DNA from 2 places in the Ruminococcus hominis genome. Region 2 is predicted to be linked to the other one. Evidence: riboswitches for the same ligand, from Rfam matches in the RefSeq annotation. Region 2 holds a riboswitch; the other holds the start of a gene.
The links. A riboswitch is a leader RNA that binds a small molecule or an ion and turns the genes downstream of it on or off. The one in region 2 is predicted to bind lysine.
Positions count from the first base shown of each region.

Region 1: it holds a riboswitch for lysine, as region 2 does, so the genes downstream of both, dapA (4-hydroxy-tetrahydrodipicolinate synthase) here and H8S40_RS01180 (Na+/H+ antiporter NhaC family protein) in region 2, are expected to answer to the same signal.

Region 1 covers NZ_JACOPE010000001.1:2,258,543-2,267,763, forward strand. The annotation lists gene H8S40_RS10025 (GH39 family glycosyl hydrolase) at 1-266, opposite strand, end outside; gene H8S40_RS10030 (glycosyl hydrolase) at 378-3,029, opposite strand; gene H8S40_RS10035 (AraC family transcriptional regulator) at 3,200-4,246, opposite strand; gene H8S40_RS10040 (MATE family efflux transporter) at 4,304-5,656, opposite strand; gene H8S40_RS10045 (dipeptidase) at 5,710-6,636, opposite strand; gene dapA (4-hydroxy-tetrahydrodipicolinate synthase) at 6,752-7,636, opposite strand; lysine riboswitch at 7,774-7,948, opposite strand; gene H8S40_RS10055 (aromatic acid exporter family protein) at 8,047-9,072, opposite strand.
Region 2 covers NZ_JACOPE010000001.1:276,578-285,798, forward strand. The annotation lists gene H8S40_RS01165 (heparan-alpha-glucosaminide N-acetyltransferase domain-containing protein) at 1-579, shown strand, start outside; gene H8S40_RS01170 (SPFH domain-containing protein) at 752-2,209, shown strand; gene upp (uracil phosphoribosyltransferase) at 2,366-2,995, shown strand; lysine riboswitch at 3,033-3,203, shown strand; gene H8S40_RS01180 (Na+/H+ antiporter NhaC family protein) at 3,311-4,921, shown strand; gene H8S40_RS01185 (Cof-type HAD-IIB family hydrolase) at 5,061-5,864, shown strand; gene H8S40_RS01190 (hypothetical protein) at 6,579-9,221, shown strand, end outside.

The DNA.
Region 1 (9,221 bases), 2.0 Mb from region 2:
GGCTGTTCCCCACTAAATATTTCTGTCAGCATCGTATAATCAATAAACAGACTACCAAACAACACCTCATCATCAGAAAAATATTCATGGCGCACCTTGGAGTTGATCAGTATAAAGTCCTCTGCATTTAAATGATGCGATTCTTCCTCATAATTGATCTGAAGCGAACCATCCAACACATAGATAATCTCAATATCCTGATGAAAATGCATAATCTGTTCCCGCTTGGTAGAAAAACAACAGCGGACAATATTTTCATATTTCAATGTATGTACCCTCTCTCTGACATACCACAAACAGCAGACATGATTCTGCCTGCTGTTTGTATCTGTCATTTCTTATATTCTATTATAGCGATTCTCCCGGCTTTTGAAAAGTTATTTTTCATTGTAGAAAATCTTTACTTCTCCATACATTCCTGTCGGTTCGAGTGTTTCATGATTGAAATCAAATGGTGGTCTCATACCTTTTAACTGCTCTCTTGCAGGTGTTGTAGCTACTTCAATCACAATGTTATTCTTACCTGCCTGCAAAGATTCTGTGATATCCATCTGATATGGTGGGCGGATACATTTTCCAACTTCCTGTCCATTTACCACAACTTTCATTACCTCATACACATGCTCTGCGTACAGATAAGCCTCGGCTGGTGCTGTATCCAATTCAACCTCGGATTCATAGCGGATCACACCTGAGAATGTCGGATCTTTGAATGAAATCAGCTCCAGTGTTTCTACCTGTTCTGTTTCTCCAAAGTTCGGATATTCGATTGCTCTTACTTTGCCCACATTCCATGATGCAAATTCAACCTGTTTTTCACATTCATTTCTCTGCTGTGCAAATGATCTGTGTAAGTTTTCCACTACCTCTCCCTCTGTTTCGACAAGCACTGCGATTTCTCCCGGCTCTAATTCTAATGAAACTTTTGTAGCCTTCTGGTCTTTCAGGATTGTCGAATCATTTTCTACACTTCTGTACTCCTGTTTCCATGCATCATAATACTTCACTTTATATTCCAGTGGAAGTGTCACATGTCCTGTAAATTTATCCTCTGCTGATTCATTTAAGAATACAAACAGATTCTTTCCATCTTTTACATAATGATAGAAACTCAAATCTTTAAACTCTGTATCTACAGCAATGTCAAACATGTCTTTATTCTTCAACTCTGCTGAAAGGGAAGCAAGTTTCACTACTTCACAGGATGCAAGTGTTTCCAAATTGTTACCATTAACTGTTCGATCTGGCAGCTTATCTGTAAATATAACTGGAAATTCTGGATTTTCTTTTACAAATTCCACGAAATCTGCCGCAATTTGCTCCGTATAAGGAACGACCAATGCTTCAAAACGGATTCCATTTATATATAATACATTGTCTTCCACTTTTCCATTGTAGGCTTTGAGGTTTATTAACATATCTCTGCTCACAATATTGAAATCTATCTGATGCTCTATGAGTTCTCTGCACACCTTCTGCATCGGCATATGATTTCCAGCCCAGTCAGCTTCACCATCGTACAAAACTGCAACAGATGCTACATGCAAACCATTACTTAGTAATTTGCACATTCTGTCTCCATATTTCATTAATTCTGCAAAATAAGGAAACTGCGGGTTATTTCCTCTTGCATAGAAATGAGGCGGACAATCAATATCTGGGTATTCTGCCATCGAAAATGCATGTGGAACCAGATAATTGATACCTTTTACCAACAGATGATCCAGTAAATATTTCATATCACGGACGCCGAATTTCCATCCGTATGCTCCGAACAGCTCACACATTGTTCTTCCTTTTTTCTTTGGATCCAATTGACCACATGAAGTTCCCAGTTTTCCCAATGCGTAGTGGAAAAATTCCCCGTCAATATCTGTCATTTGTTTACGAGTTTGTGTCGGTGCCCCGTAAATAATCTGGCCTCCAATCACATCAATACCAGCCATATCCTGCCCTGCCATTGCCCGGAAATAATGTGCAGCTCCCATACCCAGTCTGCTGTGTGTTCCATTATCCTCAACAACATGTCCGATATATTCTACTCCATGTGCTTTGCACCAGTCACCTAACTGTTCACTAAAGTTTTTCTGATATAATTTTGAGACAAAGTCCATATAATCAAAACGAATCTGCAATTGTTTCTCTTTTTCTTCTGTCTCTTCGAATAAATATGGAAGATAGTTTACATATTCCGTACCATATTTTCCTTCTAGCATCTGCTGTAGTTCATCGCTCCATGGCAATGGCATCTTTGGCTTTCCTAGTTTTGCATCAAAGCAGACTTCTTTGATATTTCCAAACTGTGGTTCATCTGAAAAGAACCCTGCGATTGTCTTGCCAAATTCCTCTTTATATTGTTTATAATGTGGCTCATAAACTGCCTCTATCTGTGTGCTTGCAGATTCTCTGTCGATCATATTGATATAAGTATCATTTCCGCCATCTGTTTTTGTTTTATAAATGACATGCACGCGCCACTGTCCTTTTGGCAATTCGAAATTTACATAATTGCCTTCCACTTTATCTGTCAAATCAATCGTCTCTTCATGGAATAAATGCCCATTAGCACATCGGATTGCAACAACCGCAAGAATTTTATTGTTTGCCCGTTCTTCCATATCTACCGGATTTCCGATTTCCCAGTATCCAATTGTCGGGCGAAGCATTCTACTTACATCCAATGTCTGATATCCACCACTTCCAAATACATCTGCAACAGTTGTTGTGATATATGTTTTTTTACGCTCTGGATATTTCTCTGCTATCAAGCCATTTGCATATCCTGTCGGAAAATGTTTATCGTCCAGAATCCATATTTGCATTCCATATTTTTTTGCTTCGGCAATGACGATATCCATATCATGCCACCAGCCTTCTTTACAAAATTCATCGTGCGGGCGTGCTTCCACGCAAATTGCTTTAATCCCACACTCATGAATTTTCTCAATCTCTGTTTTCAGAATACTCTCATCTTCACCACGCATCCACAAAAAAGGGAAAATATGATTTTCTTCTACTCGATTACTCATATACTTAAACCTCCTGATTTTTAACTTTGTTTACGTCTTTATCTAGGATGAATTATACTTGAATCTGTTTCGAAAAAAATGTATATATTTTCCCTTTCCAATGTAAATTTATGACCTTTTCAGTGTATATTCACGTTAATTCATGTACATTTGCGTCTAAATCTATGTTTCTATATTAACCTGTGATTTCTACGATACATATCCGGTGTCATATCATATTCTTTTTTAAATTTCTTACTAAAATGACTGTAATCAAAACAGCCGACTTCCTGACTGATTTCTGATAATGATTTATCCGTTGTACTCAACATCTCTGCTGCACATTTCATTTGCAATGAATTTACAAGTACCCCAAAAGTCTTACCTGTATACTTTTTCAGCATCCTGCTCATATAAGACTCACTATAATTAAAAAATTCTGCAACATTTTTCAATGTCACTTTATTATAATTCACAGAAATATATCCTAATACTGCAACAACATTTTCATCTGGCTTTCTATCAAGTGGCTTTGAAACCTGTGCAAGCATTTCATAATTTCGGATAATATGAATGAATAGCTGTCGCACATAAAGCTCCAAACTTTGTCTGTACGCATACCTTTTCTCTGTTATTTCCTGAAACATATGCTCGTATACCAGTTTAATCCATTCATCCTGTCCCGTCGGAAAAATAATATATGGACTGACGCTTTTACCATATAGTATATTTTCAAAAAAATCCGCAAGCAAATGTTTTTCTTTAACCATTGCCAAGAAAGATTCATCCAATTGTTTCTTACTCATCAAAATATTCAGCACAATGCTTTCGTCATCAAGTGCCGTAATCGTATGCATCGATTCTGGTGCAAGAATACATAGATCTCCTTCCTTCATTTCAAATGCCTGGTTTTCCACATAATGCGTACATTTTCCACTATATACATACGCAATCTCTACAAAGGAATGATTATGCAATATCGGATAGGAATAGCGACTATGTCTAACCATATTGATTTCAGCGTTTTCTGTTGTTTTCTCCACATCCACAACTGTAATCCCATGATGGTCCTTTGAATATTTCGTATACAGATCTTCCTCTATCTGCAATTGAGGATGCTCTTTCATAAGTTTCTGATAGGTTGCATATTGCATCGGAACTGATAATATTTCTCTATACTGACCTTGGTATAATTTTTTTAAAAATTTTTCCTGCTCTGTTAATTCTTTGAAATCCATCTGTTTATCTCCTGCAATTATGTTTATCTTCCTTCATATTTCCTTTTTCTTCTTCCTCTATGCATCATCCCTTGTCAGTTTTCGAATCCAATTTCCATAATGAGATTCTAAAAATGCCGGGACGCATTTGAAAATCTGATCTGCATTCAAACAGCATACAACAACCGCCGGTGATGCCTTTACAACAAAAGCCATGAAAAGAGATAATGGAATAACAATTCCCCATATGCTGATCAAATCCATTTTAACAACAAACATCGTATTACCACCGCCTCTAATGATTCCATTATTAGTTGGCATCTGGTAAGACATTCCTACATAAACAACGCTTAATATAATTAGAAATGTGTTTGTCATCATCATTGTCTCCTGCTTCAAATCATACAGGGACAAGAATGGAACTCGAAGGAAGAATAACGCAATTCCGGAACATACACCAATGACAATAAACAATCTCTGTAATCTTTTCGCATAGCTTTTTACCTGTTCAATGTCTCCCACTCCGATTGCTTTTCCTATAATAATTGATGCCGTTGATGCCGCTCCGACCACTGTGGACTTCATCAACAAGAACAATGTCGATGCAGCACTGTTTGCTGCGATTGCTGTCGCCGTCATATGACCGAGAATTGCTGTCTGTAAGGCAGTATTCACTCCCCACAATCCTTGTGTAAATACCATTGGAGCGGTAATTTTCGTATAGTCTTTTGCCAACTGTTTATCCAGTGAAAAATAATCCGATAATCTTATCTGTAATTTCTTATCTTTCTTCTTGATATAGAAAATTAGTACAATGATTTCCATAATTCGTGCAGTCAAAGTACCGATTGCTGCTCCGACAATTCCAAGCTCCGGTGCCCCAAAATGCCCGAAAATCAATACATAGTTGATTCCGCAGTTTACAAAGAATGTCATCACAGATAACTGAAATGCTATCTTCACTGTCTCGACACTTCGCATTGTTGCCAGTAGTATCTGCGTAATTGCAAAAAACAAATATGTAAATCGAATTACGTTTAAATAACTCACTCCTGCTTCAATAATCGGTCCATCTGTTGTAAATATACCGACTGCCTGATATGGGAAGAAACTCACCAGCACAAACAATACAACTGCAATAAAAATTGCTGCATACATCGCTATAGCTGCAATCTTCTTCATCGGTCCGGTCTGCTTCTTCCCCCAATACTGACTACAGAAAATAACCAAACCATCTCCCAAAGCTAATAAGAGCTGCTGATAAACAAATTGTATCTGATTTACTGCTGCCGCCCCTGATAATGCGGTTTCACTGTATGCCCCAAGCATTACGTTGTCCGCCAGATTGACGCTGATTGTAATGATATTCTGTAATACCAGTGCCACATATATGTTGAAAAAATTTTTATAAAAACCTTTTTGCTGATTCAAAATTATCCCTTCATTCCTTTTTGTTCTTTATATCTCTTTTTACACTATTCCAATCACAGATTCCTGCCAATAAACGCCCTCGCATTTTCAAAAAACACTTTCTCTGTCAGTTTCTCTCCAAATCCATGTTCCAACATTGCCTTTCTCAAAACAGGCATCGACTGCACCCCTTGTATACCATCCGGGAATTCTCCGCTGCATCCGTCAAAATCTCCGCCTAACACAAGTACATCTTCGCCACCCAGATTCAGCACAGCATCCATATGTCTTATAATCGCTTCGACATCTTCTGTTCCACCGACAAAATTCCGATAGTAATTCATTCCGATTAATCCCTTTCTTCGAATCAATTCCTGAATCTGTTCTTTCTTTAAATTTCTCGGATGATTACACAATGCTCGTACATTAGAATGCGATGCTATAATTGGTTTGTCCGTCATCTGGAATAAATCTTCTACCCCTCTATCTGATAAATGTGAAATATCCAGAACAATTCCTTGTTGTAGCAAGAATTTCACGATATCCCGTCCTCTATCCGTCAATCCTTGTGCCTGATTCATAGCCGCACCGCAGGCATATTCATTTTCATAATTCCATGATAATAGAACAAATAAGAAACCAAGTTCACGAATCCGTTCTATGTCTTTCCCCATGATCGATACATCTTCAACTGATAAAAATGCGGCAGCTTTTCCATTCTGGTGCGCATCTTCCATTTCCTTTGCCGATGTGCACAACCGAATTTTATTTTCTGCTTTTTGCAATAATTCTATTGCTTTCTCATAGCTCTTACGAAAAACACTGCTTTCCGTTCCGGGCAAAATCTCTTTTCTATTCTTCCAGATTGCAAAAATCTGCGTGTACGTATCTGCAAATTTTTCTATACGCTGTAAATCTATATCGCAAGTATTTTTTTCCAGACTTTCTCCTTCTTTGATAACCTGTGTCAATGTATCTGCATGACAATCAAAATATTTCATCTTATACTCTCCATTCTAAAATCTGAAAAAGGCAGACACATCCTGGTGCCTGCCTCGTTTTCTCACATTTCTTTTTTGATGACTCACAATATGCTGTGTCAGTCAACCTCTGTTCTTACAGAATTCCAAACTCCTGCATTGCTTTCTTCAACTGTTCTTTGTGCTGTGGCTCCAGTTCTGTCAATGGTGCTCTAAGTGGTCCGCATTCTTTACCAAGCATATTCATAGCGGCTTTTACCGGAATCGGATTCACTTCACAGAATAATGCATCACACAGTGGAAGTGCCTTTAACTGCATCTGGCATGCTTCTGTTGTACTTCCTGATAAATATTTGTAAACCATATCATGAACATATGTCGGTGCCACATTTGACAATACTGAGATTACACCGATTCCTCCTAATGAAAGAAGTGGCACAACCTGATCGTCATTTCCTGAATATAAATCTACATTACCATCACATAAATGCATAATCTGTGCTACATTACCGATATCTCCGGATGCCTCTTTAATTCCGACAATATTCTCTACATTCTTTACGAGATGCGCAACTGTTGCCGGCTGGATTGAACAACCTGTACGGCTTGGTACATTGTAGAGAATAATTGGAGCTTTCGCTTCCTGTGCAATAGTTGTATAATGTGCGATCAGTCCATTCTGTGTTGCCTTATTATAATATGGTGTTACTAAAAGAAGTCCGTCAGCACCTGCTTCTGCTGCTTCTTTAGATAACTGAACTGCTGTTGCTGTACAATTAGAACCTGTTCCTGCGATAACCGGAATTCTGTGGTTTACTCTCTCAATTGCAAATTTAATCACATCAAGATGTTCCTGCTCTGTCATAGTAGCAGACTCTCCTGTAGTTCCACAAATAATGATGGAATCTGTCTCGTTAGCAATCTGCTCTTCCAGAATCTCGTCTAATTTATCATAGTTAACTTCATAATTATCCTTCATCGGTGTAATAAGTGCTACACCTGCGCCTTTAAAAATTGCCACTTCTTTGTCCTCCTAAATCTTCAACATTGTTGTTACCCTGACGGATTACCTTATATTACTCTGCACACCACTTATATATGCATCGCAACATAAAAAGAAACGGCAAGATGCGCCGTTCTAAAATATACATATTGTATATATCAGATAGCTCCCCATCCTGCGATGACAGTCGTGTCGTTCTTCACGCCACGCCCAAGTGATATAGCTCCAGGTTATTCTATATCCTTTCGGCATCTTCTCCTTTTTGATGACTTCTTCTGTCCCTGTCCATCCGACATCATACTCATAAAAAATGCAACCTCTATCTACGTTTCCTAATTAACAATAAAAGTGTAACACTGCCGCCATTTCTTGTCAAGGAAACGACGGCATATATTCATTTTCATTTTTCTTTTTTTACTGAATTCTTATTATTTTCCTTGATTCCAGTAACGCTGTTTCTGTTTGTCATCTAAACTGTTGACAAAACGTTTTTTATATATAAGGAAGTCTTCCAGATCCATCAAGATATGATAAAGCATCGCCTGACTTTCAAACTCTTCTCTGGTAGTCGGAAGCTTATCTTCCTTAATATGTTGAAAAATTTCTTTTAATTTGTCCATCTGCGCTGTCGGCTCATTTCGCTCTGTCACATAATCCATCATATATAATACATATTCCGAAATAATCAGTGCCTGCTGAGGCATCTTTCGGATTCTCTTCATCTCATAATGCAAGTCATGTATGGTATTACATTGTTTCATCCGCATCTCAAAATAATTAATATAATATTCCGGATGTGACTGAAATGTATTGTCCTGATATTCATAAGCATCATCAATAAATATACGAATCTGTGATTCTAATTCACGTATTGCCGCCCAAATATCATACTGCATTTCTTTATCTGCCAGATAAGCTGCAATTGCTCCCAATATCATCTGCATACGATTCTCTGTGTAGCGCATGTTTCGCACAAGGTCTTTACGTTGTCCTGCATAGTCATAGAACAGATTTAATACTACCGCTACTGTAATTCCTATTAGAACTAACAGAAATTCATTAAATACAAAACTTGCTTCAAAATCTCGCTTTGCCATGAAATGCATACCTATCACTGCATTTACCGATATCGTTGCCTTCCATCCAAACTCTTCAGAGACAATTACGATTAAAAATATATAAATACCATACGCCAGCCATTCTGACTGAATCTGTGTAAATACAATCCATGCCAGTACTGATGATACTAAAAATGTCACCAGACGAAACCAGGATAGTTTTACTGTTTCCCATTTTGTTGTAACCAATGTCAGCAAAGCAATACTTCCCGCTGAAATTGCATATTCTAAATTTAATACTTCTGCAACATAAATTGCAGCACTGCTTCCTACTGCAATTTTAATTGCCTGCAGCACTCGTTTTTTCTGCTGTTTCTTTTTCATCAATTTTTTCAATTATATTATCCCCGTTTATTACCTCCCCAAATCTTTGCCCTGCATCTATCTTATCTTGTATTTTTTTACTTTGTCAATTCTTCCTTTTGCAATTTGCACAAAATCGGAATTTTTCACAATTCTTTTTATTTATTATTGGTTGCTTTTCA
Region 2 (9,221 bases):
GTTTCTGAAAATCAGGTACTTAACTGGATTTTGGATATGACGTTTGGAGGAAAAGGTGAAACAAGCTTTTGTTTCTTTCCGTATTTGAGTTATGTATTTTTAGGATATGTTTTTGGAAAAGTGATCAGAAGAGTTCCTGAAGATGAAAAAGGAGATTTTTATAAAAAGAGTGGTATAATATGTGGAATTATAGCAGTGATATGGTTTGCATGCTGCATAATGACACACCCTACAGTTGATAGATTTTTTAACTATATGATTGAACAGTACAGAACGCCGGGCCTGGCAAAAGTAGTCGGAAGCTTTTGCAGTATCATGCTTGTATTTGCAATTGCATTTTGGATTATGCCGATGATAGAAAAATGGAAATTTGGATATAACAAATTGTGTTATTATTCAAAACAAATATCTAAGATATATGCAGTGCATATCGGTGTATATTATATAATTTGTGGTTTTGCTGCATTTTCCGGATTTAATGTAAAAGAGTGTTTGATATGGTCGGTTATAGTGCTGATAGTAACTGATTTGCTTGTACAAGGACACTTAATAATTATGAATAAGATAAAAAGAGTGTGACAATAATTGATTATTTTTATATGCTACCCTATTTATTGATATTTTCTATAAGTTGTTTTTTGTTATCAAAATTCACTTACTAGCATAAGTGATAGTGAAATTATGTGGATTTCAACTTATTATAAGTGTAAGATAATAATAGGTGAATTATTCGATGAAAGGAGATATAGGTATGGGACTTATTAAAGCAGTTGCAGGAGCGGTAGGCGGAACAATGGCAGATCAATGGAAAGAGTTTTTCTATTGTGAAGCGATGGATAAAAATGTCATGGTGAGGAAAGGACAGAAGCAGACGAGTTCTCGTTCTTCTAATACAAAAGGCAATGACAATATTATTACAAATGGTAGTGGAATCGCTGTGGCAGATGGTCAGTGTATGATTATTGTAGAACAGGGAAAAGTAGTAGAAATATGTGCAGAATCCGGACAGTTTACATATGATACATCTACAGAGCCAAGTATTTTCTCCGGTAATCTTGGAGATAGTATTTCAAAGACATTTGCAACAATCGGAAAACGATTTACATTTGGCGGCGATACAGGTAAAGATCAGCGTGTTTATTATTTTAATACAAAAGAGTTGATTGATAATAAATTCGGTACACCAAATCCGATTCCATTCCGTGTTGTAGATTCTAAGATAGGTCTGGATATTGATGTAGCAGTACGATGTTCAGGTGTTTATTCTTATCGAATCAGTGACCCGTTGTTGTTCTACACAAATGTGTGCGGTAATGTGGAGAATGAGTATACGAGAGAAGAAATTGACAGACAGTTAAAAACAGAGTTTATCAGTGCTTTGCAGCCGGCATTTGGACGGCTTTCCGATATGGAGCTGCGTCCGAATCAAATTGTAAATCATACTACAGAGCTGGAAAATGCTATGAATGAAACACTGTCAGCAAAATGGAGTGAGCTTCGTGGACTGAAGGTAGTAAGTATTGCACTTGGTTCAGTGACACTTCCGGAAGAAGATGCAGAGTTGATCAAACAGGCACAGCGTACAGCAATGCTTCAGAATCCAACAATGGCAGCAGCAACTATGGTAGGCGCTCAGGCAGATGCGATGAAAGCAGCAGCAAGCAACGAAGGCGGTGCTATGAACGGCTTTATCGGTATGGGTATGGCTATGAATGCAGGTGGCGGAATGAATGCCCAGAATTTATTTGCAATGGGAGCCCAGCAAGAGGAAGCAAGACGAAGAGAAGAGCTTGAAAGACAGGCGGCGCAAGCAGCACAGACTCCGCCTCCACAGGCAGCACCGGCGGCGGACAGCTGGCAGTGTACATGTGGTGCAACAGTTACAGGAAAGTTCTGTCCGGAATGTGGTTCAAAGAAACCAGAGCCAAAACCGGCAGCAGATAGCTGGCAGTGTGCATGTGGCGCAACAGTTACAGGAAAATTCTGTCCGGAATGTGGCAGCCCAAAACCGGTACAGGAAGAGGGATGGACATGTTCGTGCGGAGCAGTAAATAAAGGAAAGTTCTGTTCAGAATGTGGAGCAAAAAAACCGGCAGCGGCACCATTGTATCGTTGTGATAAATGCGGTTGGGAACCTGAAGATCCGAAGAATCCGCCAAAATTCTGCCCAGAGTGCGGAGATCCATTTAATGATGCTGATATTCAGTAGAAAGATTGCGCAGTGATTCTGATAGGAATATGTCAGCTTCGCTGACCAGAATCACGCGCCAAGTTTCACGGACGTTCGACTTGAATAGAAAAAGGTGGTTTCAATACATAAAAATCGTTATAATAAAAGGTACAAATACAATGGAGGACGTAGAAAATGAGTAATGTAATTGAGATGACACACCCGTTGATCCAGCACAAGATTTCAAGATTGAGAGATAAGAATACAGGAACAGCAGAATTTCGTGCACTTGTAGAAGAAATCGCAATGCTGATGGGATATGAGGCATTAAAGGATCTGCCACTTGAAGATGTTGAGGTTGAGACTCCGATTGAAACATGCATGACACCTCAGATTGCCGGAAAGAAATTTGCTATTGTACCGATTTTACGTGCAGGTTTGGGAATGGTAAGCGGTATTCAGGCTTTAGTACCGACAGCAAAGATTGGACATATTGGTCTGTATCGTGACGAGGAGACACACGAACCACATGAGTATTATTGTAAGCTGCCGGATCCGATTGAAGAGCGTTTGATCGTTGTTACAGATCCGATGCTTGCTACAGGCGGTTCAGCAGTTGCAGCAGTTGATTTTATTAAAAAGCATGGCGGTAAGAAGATTAAATTCATGGCTATTATCGCTGCTCCGGAAGGAATTAAACGTCTGATGGATGCACATCCGGATATTCAGTTGTATGTAGGTCATATCGACAGAGAGCTGAATAAAGCTGCTTACATCTGCCCAGGACTCGGAGATGCCGGGGATCGTATTTTTGGCACAAAATAGGGGTAGTTTTTAAAAATAAAATATGCTATTATATAAAATGTTTGATAGAGGCGCGGTGATAAGAGTATCCGGCTGGCAATAGTCAAGGGAAGACTGTCAGTAGGAGAAAGGAGAAGCCGCCGAAGGAATGATATTTCCCTGATATGATTCCTGGGCCGGATGTAGAATATGCTCCGGACTGTCACAGGTGTGGAGAGCTATCGAGGATATATGGATTTTTTGATTTATTTATGCCGCGGGCGACTCACCAACAAAGAGATGCCAGCGGCATTTCTTTGTCTAAAAATGGTTGGAGAAGGAGAAGAAAGAGAAAAAATGAGAAACAAGAGAAAAATGGGCGGGTTGCTCCTGGTTGCAATGAGCATATTATGTTTTAGTTCGATAACAGTATTTGCAGCAGACACATCCGCAGAGTATGTACCAGCAATGTATGCATCAATCTGGTCGTTAGTGCCTCCGGTTATTGCGATTGTATTGGCACTTATTACAAAAGAAGTGTATAGTTCATTGTTTGTTGGAGTTTTGATCGGAGGAGCTTTTTGGGCAGGATTCAAACCGGAAGCCACGATATTACATGTATTTCAGGATGGAGTGGTAGGTGTTCTCACTGACAGCTATAATATGGGTATTCTGATATTTTTGGTAATCCTTGGTGTTATGGTATGCATGATGAATAAAGCAGGCGGTTCAGCAGCATTTGGGCGTTGGGCCAAAGAGCATATTAAGACAAGGGCAGGTGCACAGCTTACAACAATCGCACTTGGAATTTTGATTTTTATCGATGATTATTTTAACTGTCTGACAGTTGGAAGTGTTATGCGTCCGGTAACAGATAGTCACAATGTGTCACGTGCAAAACTTGCATATTTAATTGATGCAACAGCAGCTCCGATATGTATTATCGCACCGATTTCATCATGGGCAGCAGCAGTAACAGGATTTGTAAAGGGAGAGGACGGATTTTCAATCTTTATTCGTGCGATTCCATATAACTATTATGCAATCCTTACAATTATTATGATGGTGACTTTGGTTCTGGCAAAAGAAGATTATGGTCCGATGAAAGAACATGAGGACAATGCAATTGCGGGCGATCTTTATACAACGGATGACAGACCATATGAGAGTGCACAGGAAAATGTTATTTATAATAAGGGAAAGGTAATTGATCTGGTATTCCCAATTATTTCACTTATTATTTGCTGTGTTATAGGAATGATCTATTCAGGCGGGTTCTTCTCAGGAACAGGATTTGTAGAAGCATTTTCAGGAAGTGATGCATCTGTTGGACTGATGCTGGGAAGTTTCTTTGCAATGGTAATCACAATTGCATTTTATGCAGTAAGAAAAGTTCTGCGTTTTTCGGATTCTATGGCTTGTATTCCGGATGGATTTAAAGCTATGGTTCCTGCAATCCTAATTCTCACATTTGCCTGGACACTAAAATCAATGACAGATAGCCTTGGTGCAGCTGAATATGTAGCGTCAATCATGAATTCGGCAGCAAGCGGATTGTTAAATCTTCTTCCTGCAATTATATTCCTTGTAGGATGCTTCCTGGCATTTGCAACTGGTACTTCGTGGGGAACATTCGGAATCTTGATTCCTATTGTAGTTGCTGTATTCCAGGGAACAAATGAAACAATGATGATCATTTCCATTTCAGCTTGTATGGCAGGAGCTGTATGCGGAGATCATTGTTCGCCAATTTCAGATACAACAATTATGGCTTCAGCAGGAGCACAGTGCAATCATGTAAATCACGTATCAACACAGTTGCCATATGCAATGACAGTTGCTGCTGTTTCATGTATCACATATGTAATTGCAGGTGTGATACAGAATGCGGTTATTTGCCTGGTAATCGGAATTGCATTGCAGATCTTGGTGCTTCTTGCAATTCGAAACCATACAAGAAATAAATAAAATAAAAAAATAGTAGTAGAAAAGAGACTGACTTTTTGGGCACCTCCTAAAAACGAGAGTCTCTTTTTCTTTGACTAAATATAAATCTGCGTTATAATTACTTCAAATCAGGTAAAGCAAGCGAAGGGAGAAGAAACGAATGAAACCAATATTTTTTATAGATTATGATAATACAATTTTCAGTCATCAGACATGGCAGATTCCAGAAAGTACATTATGTGCACTTGAACAATTGCAAAAGGACGGATATAAATTAGTTATTGCAAGTGGAAGAGCATTTCGAAATAATTCACTTCCCGAAGAATTTCAAGGACGTATAACTCCGGATTGTCTGGTTAGTGCAAATGGCGCGATTGTTGAGATAGAAGGAAAATTAGTGAAAGAAAAATATTTTGATAAGGATTTACAGAGAAGAATATTAGACTACGTTGTAGAAAAAAATTATTGCCTGTTATCTGGACAGGGTAATGATTGGTGTACTTCCAGCATCGAGCGATTCAAGGAGATTGCATCTCCAAAACAGCAGCAGTTATTGCCAAAGAGTGGGGACGCATACAAGGCGTTATATGAAAAACAGATTCCGTCTATGTTTCTGGCAGATACAAAAGAAGCAATTGCTGATGTGCAGGAACATTTTCCAGAGACAAAGCTTTTGTGTATGGGGGATGAGCTTGGTGGTGCAGATATGATTCCAAAAGAGAATGGAAAGGTTAAAGGTGCAAAGTGTGTTATGGACTATTATCATGCATCCTGGGATGATATTATTGCAATTGGGGATAGTATGAATGATATAGAGTTGATTCAGGCGGCTGGATTTGGGATTGCTATGGGTAATGCGATGGATGAGGTGCAGGAAGCAGCAGATTATGTTGCAAAGCATATTGATCAGAATGGATTTGCGGATGCGGTTTCCAAAGCAAGAGAAGAGATAGCTAAAAGATAAAAAGAATTATCAGAAAAAATAGAATAATTTCAATGCGAAGAAAGAAAATTTAAAATAAAACGCATAAAATATTGACAAAATAACATTTAAGTGTTAAACTATAGGCAATTCGAAAGAAGGAAATATTATAGAGTAGGAGGTAGAGGTCCAATGGACGATATTAGTTCGATTACAACTCAATATGTTAGTGGTATGGCGGATGAAAGGTCCAATAATAAGAGATCTTTACAATAATCCAGCAGACATATTGAACATAGATACCACATAAGATAGGATTTCATAAGATGTGTAAAGAAACATCAGATGTAAATCAGATCAAATAGCGAGATACCTGATTATAGATGGAATAATTAAGTAAGTATTTGGAATATCGAAGGAAGGGTACTGCAGGTATTGAACAGTTATAGAAAGAATAATTCGGGAGATAGCGCGGAAATAAAATAATAAAAAATTGAATAGAGAAAAAGAAATAGAAAATGCATCTGCAATGTCAATTGTGGATGCATTTTTTTGACATTGTGAAGCACTTATGGTAAACTAAGAAATGATTATCGGGGAGTCTACCCTTTGATAATTATAAGTAGGATAAATATAAAAAATATTGAGTTACAAAATCAATAAGAGGCACTAAGAATGCAGAGGCATTCTTGAATTTAAGAGAGTATAAATAATTTAGAGAAAGAAACGACAGAGTAAGTTTACGAGGTGAGTACAGTGGACAAGTATGAGTATAAGCTGAAGACAGAACAAATGCTTGAACTGATGGAAGATGGTGCATACAGCAGAGCAGCAGAACTTGCAGATAGTATTGACTGGCGAAGAGTTCGTAATACTACAATGCTGATGAATGTAAGTGACATATATGAAAAAAGCAGAGATTATCATAAGAGTTTCGAAGTCTTGAAAATTGCTTATCATAGGGCAGAAGGAAGTAGAAAGATCGTATATCGCCTGTGTACACTTGCATTAAAAACAAGAAATGTAGATGAGGCAATAGATTATTATGATGAGTTCCTTCATATTGCACCGAAGGATCCAAATCAGTATATTTTAAAATACCAGATTTTAAAAGTACAGAGAGCTCCGATCGAGCAACAGATTGATGCACTCGAATCATTTAAAAAGGCAGAGTATGTGGAAGAGTGGGCATATGAGCTTGCTAAATTATACGAACGGGCAGGCAAGATTACGGAGTGTCTGGAAGAGTGTGATGATCTGATTTTATGGTTCAGCGAAGGAAAATATGTATATCAGGCGATGGAACTGAAGATGCGTTATAAACCGCTGACACCATCACAGCAGGAAAAGTATAATAGAAGATATGAAAAGCCGGGAACTACTACAGAAGAATTGCCTGATTTAAATAATGTAGATGAGAATGGCGTTAAGGTGGCAGTGAAACCTGTTACTTCAACACAAGAGCAGACTGAGGAAGATGCAGCTAAGACAGCGGAAAAAGCAGAATCAGATAAATCAGCAGAGAGTGAGTCAGATATTAAAATTCCGGTAGTTGAAGAAACTTTAGCGAACAAATTTGTAGATGAGGATGTTGTAAAAGCAGAGGTTCGTGCAAAAGCAAAAGCAGAGATTTTAGGAGAAGCAGATTCTTTTGAGCCTACTTCAATTGATTCATTAACAGAGTCGATAAGAAAAGCAGCAGAGACAGAAACTGTGGAGCAAGAGAAGTTAGAGGAAAAAGAAGAACAAGAGTCGGAAGAAATTGCAGAAAAAACAGAATCTTCCGAAGACGTGAAGGAACAGGTGCTTGATCCAAAAGCAGATTCCGTTGAAGTAAAAACAGAATCAGAAGTCGAGGAGAAACAACTGGAGAAGAAAAAAATCGGTAATACAATGCGTTTAGATGAGGCATTGAAGGCTTTATTACACATTGGTGGTTCAGATAGCGGTTCTAGAGAAAGTTCAGACGAAGAAGCTGAGAAAAAAGATGATGATTTGTCAGATTTGAATGATGCAATTGAAGATATTGAAGATGTTGTAGATTTAAGTCTGGTGCAGAGGGTAGAACAGAAGCGAGCACAGAAAAAAGCGCTGGAAGCAGTGAAAGATGTCAAGGTTGATTCAGATTTGGAAGAACTTAGTATGAAAAAACTAAAATCTAAACCTGAAACGACAGTAAATCTGGATGATACATTGCCAATGAATCTGGAGGATACAGTAGAAATGTCGCCGGAAGAGATAATAGCTATGTATGGTGGAACCAAGGAAGTTATCGAGGAAGAACCAGAAGCCGAGGAGATTATCGAACCGGAAGAGGAAGAAATTATCGAGGAAGAGCCGGAAGCCGAGGAGATTATTGAACCGGAAGAGGAAGAAATTATCGAAGAAGAGCCGGAAGCCGAGGAGATCATCGAACCGGAAGAGGAAGAGCCGGAAGTCGAAGAGATTATCAAACCGGAAGAGGAAGAAATTATCGAAGAAGAGCCGGAAGCCGAGGAGATTATTGAACCGGAAGAGGAAAAAATTATCGAAGAAGAGCCGGAATCCGAGGCAGTTATTGAACCAGAATATGCTGAAGAAGAAATGATAGATGAGGATGAAATTTTCGAAGTAGAACAGGTTCTTGAGGCAAAATATATTGAGCCGGAAGATGAGGAAGAAGATCAGCTGGATAATCAAGTGACAGCAAGAATGAGCCTTGAAGAATTGTTTGCTGCATGGGATGAAGAGGATGCCTTGGCAGAAGCGGAAGAATTTGAAGAACCGGAAGCTGAAGAAGTCATCGAGGAAGAGCCAGAAGCCGAGGAGATTATTGAACCGGAAGCTGAAGAAGTCATCGAGGAAGAGCCAGAAGCCGAGGAGATTATTGAACCGGAAGCTGAAGAAGTCATCGAGGAAGAGCCAGAAGCCGAGGAGATTATCGAACCGGAAGAGGAAGAAATCATCAAAGAAGAACCAGAAGATGAAGAAACAGAGGAAATATCAGAAGAAGATATTTTGAATTTAGATTCGGCAGAAGAATGGTCAGATGATGAGCTGACAGATGCGTTTGAAGAAAATTCAGATAATAAAGCGGAATCGGTAGAAAAAATAGATGAAGCATTGAATGAAGCTGAGTCTGTGAAGGATATCAAGCAGGCAGAGCCTGAGAAAGAGGAAACAATGAGCGTAGAAAGAAAGACAGGAGAGCCAATCTTACCACCAGACATACAACGTCTGATAGACGAGATTGAAGGTGTAATTCCAAGAGAAGATGAAGAACCAATGTCAGAAAGCAGCACATCTGCTTCCAAAATGCAGGAGCGTATGCCAGAAGATAACATGGAACAGGAAATGGACATGTTAAGGGTAGATGACTCAGATGAATATGAAGATGAGTATGAAGATGAATATGCAGAT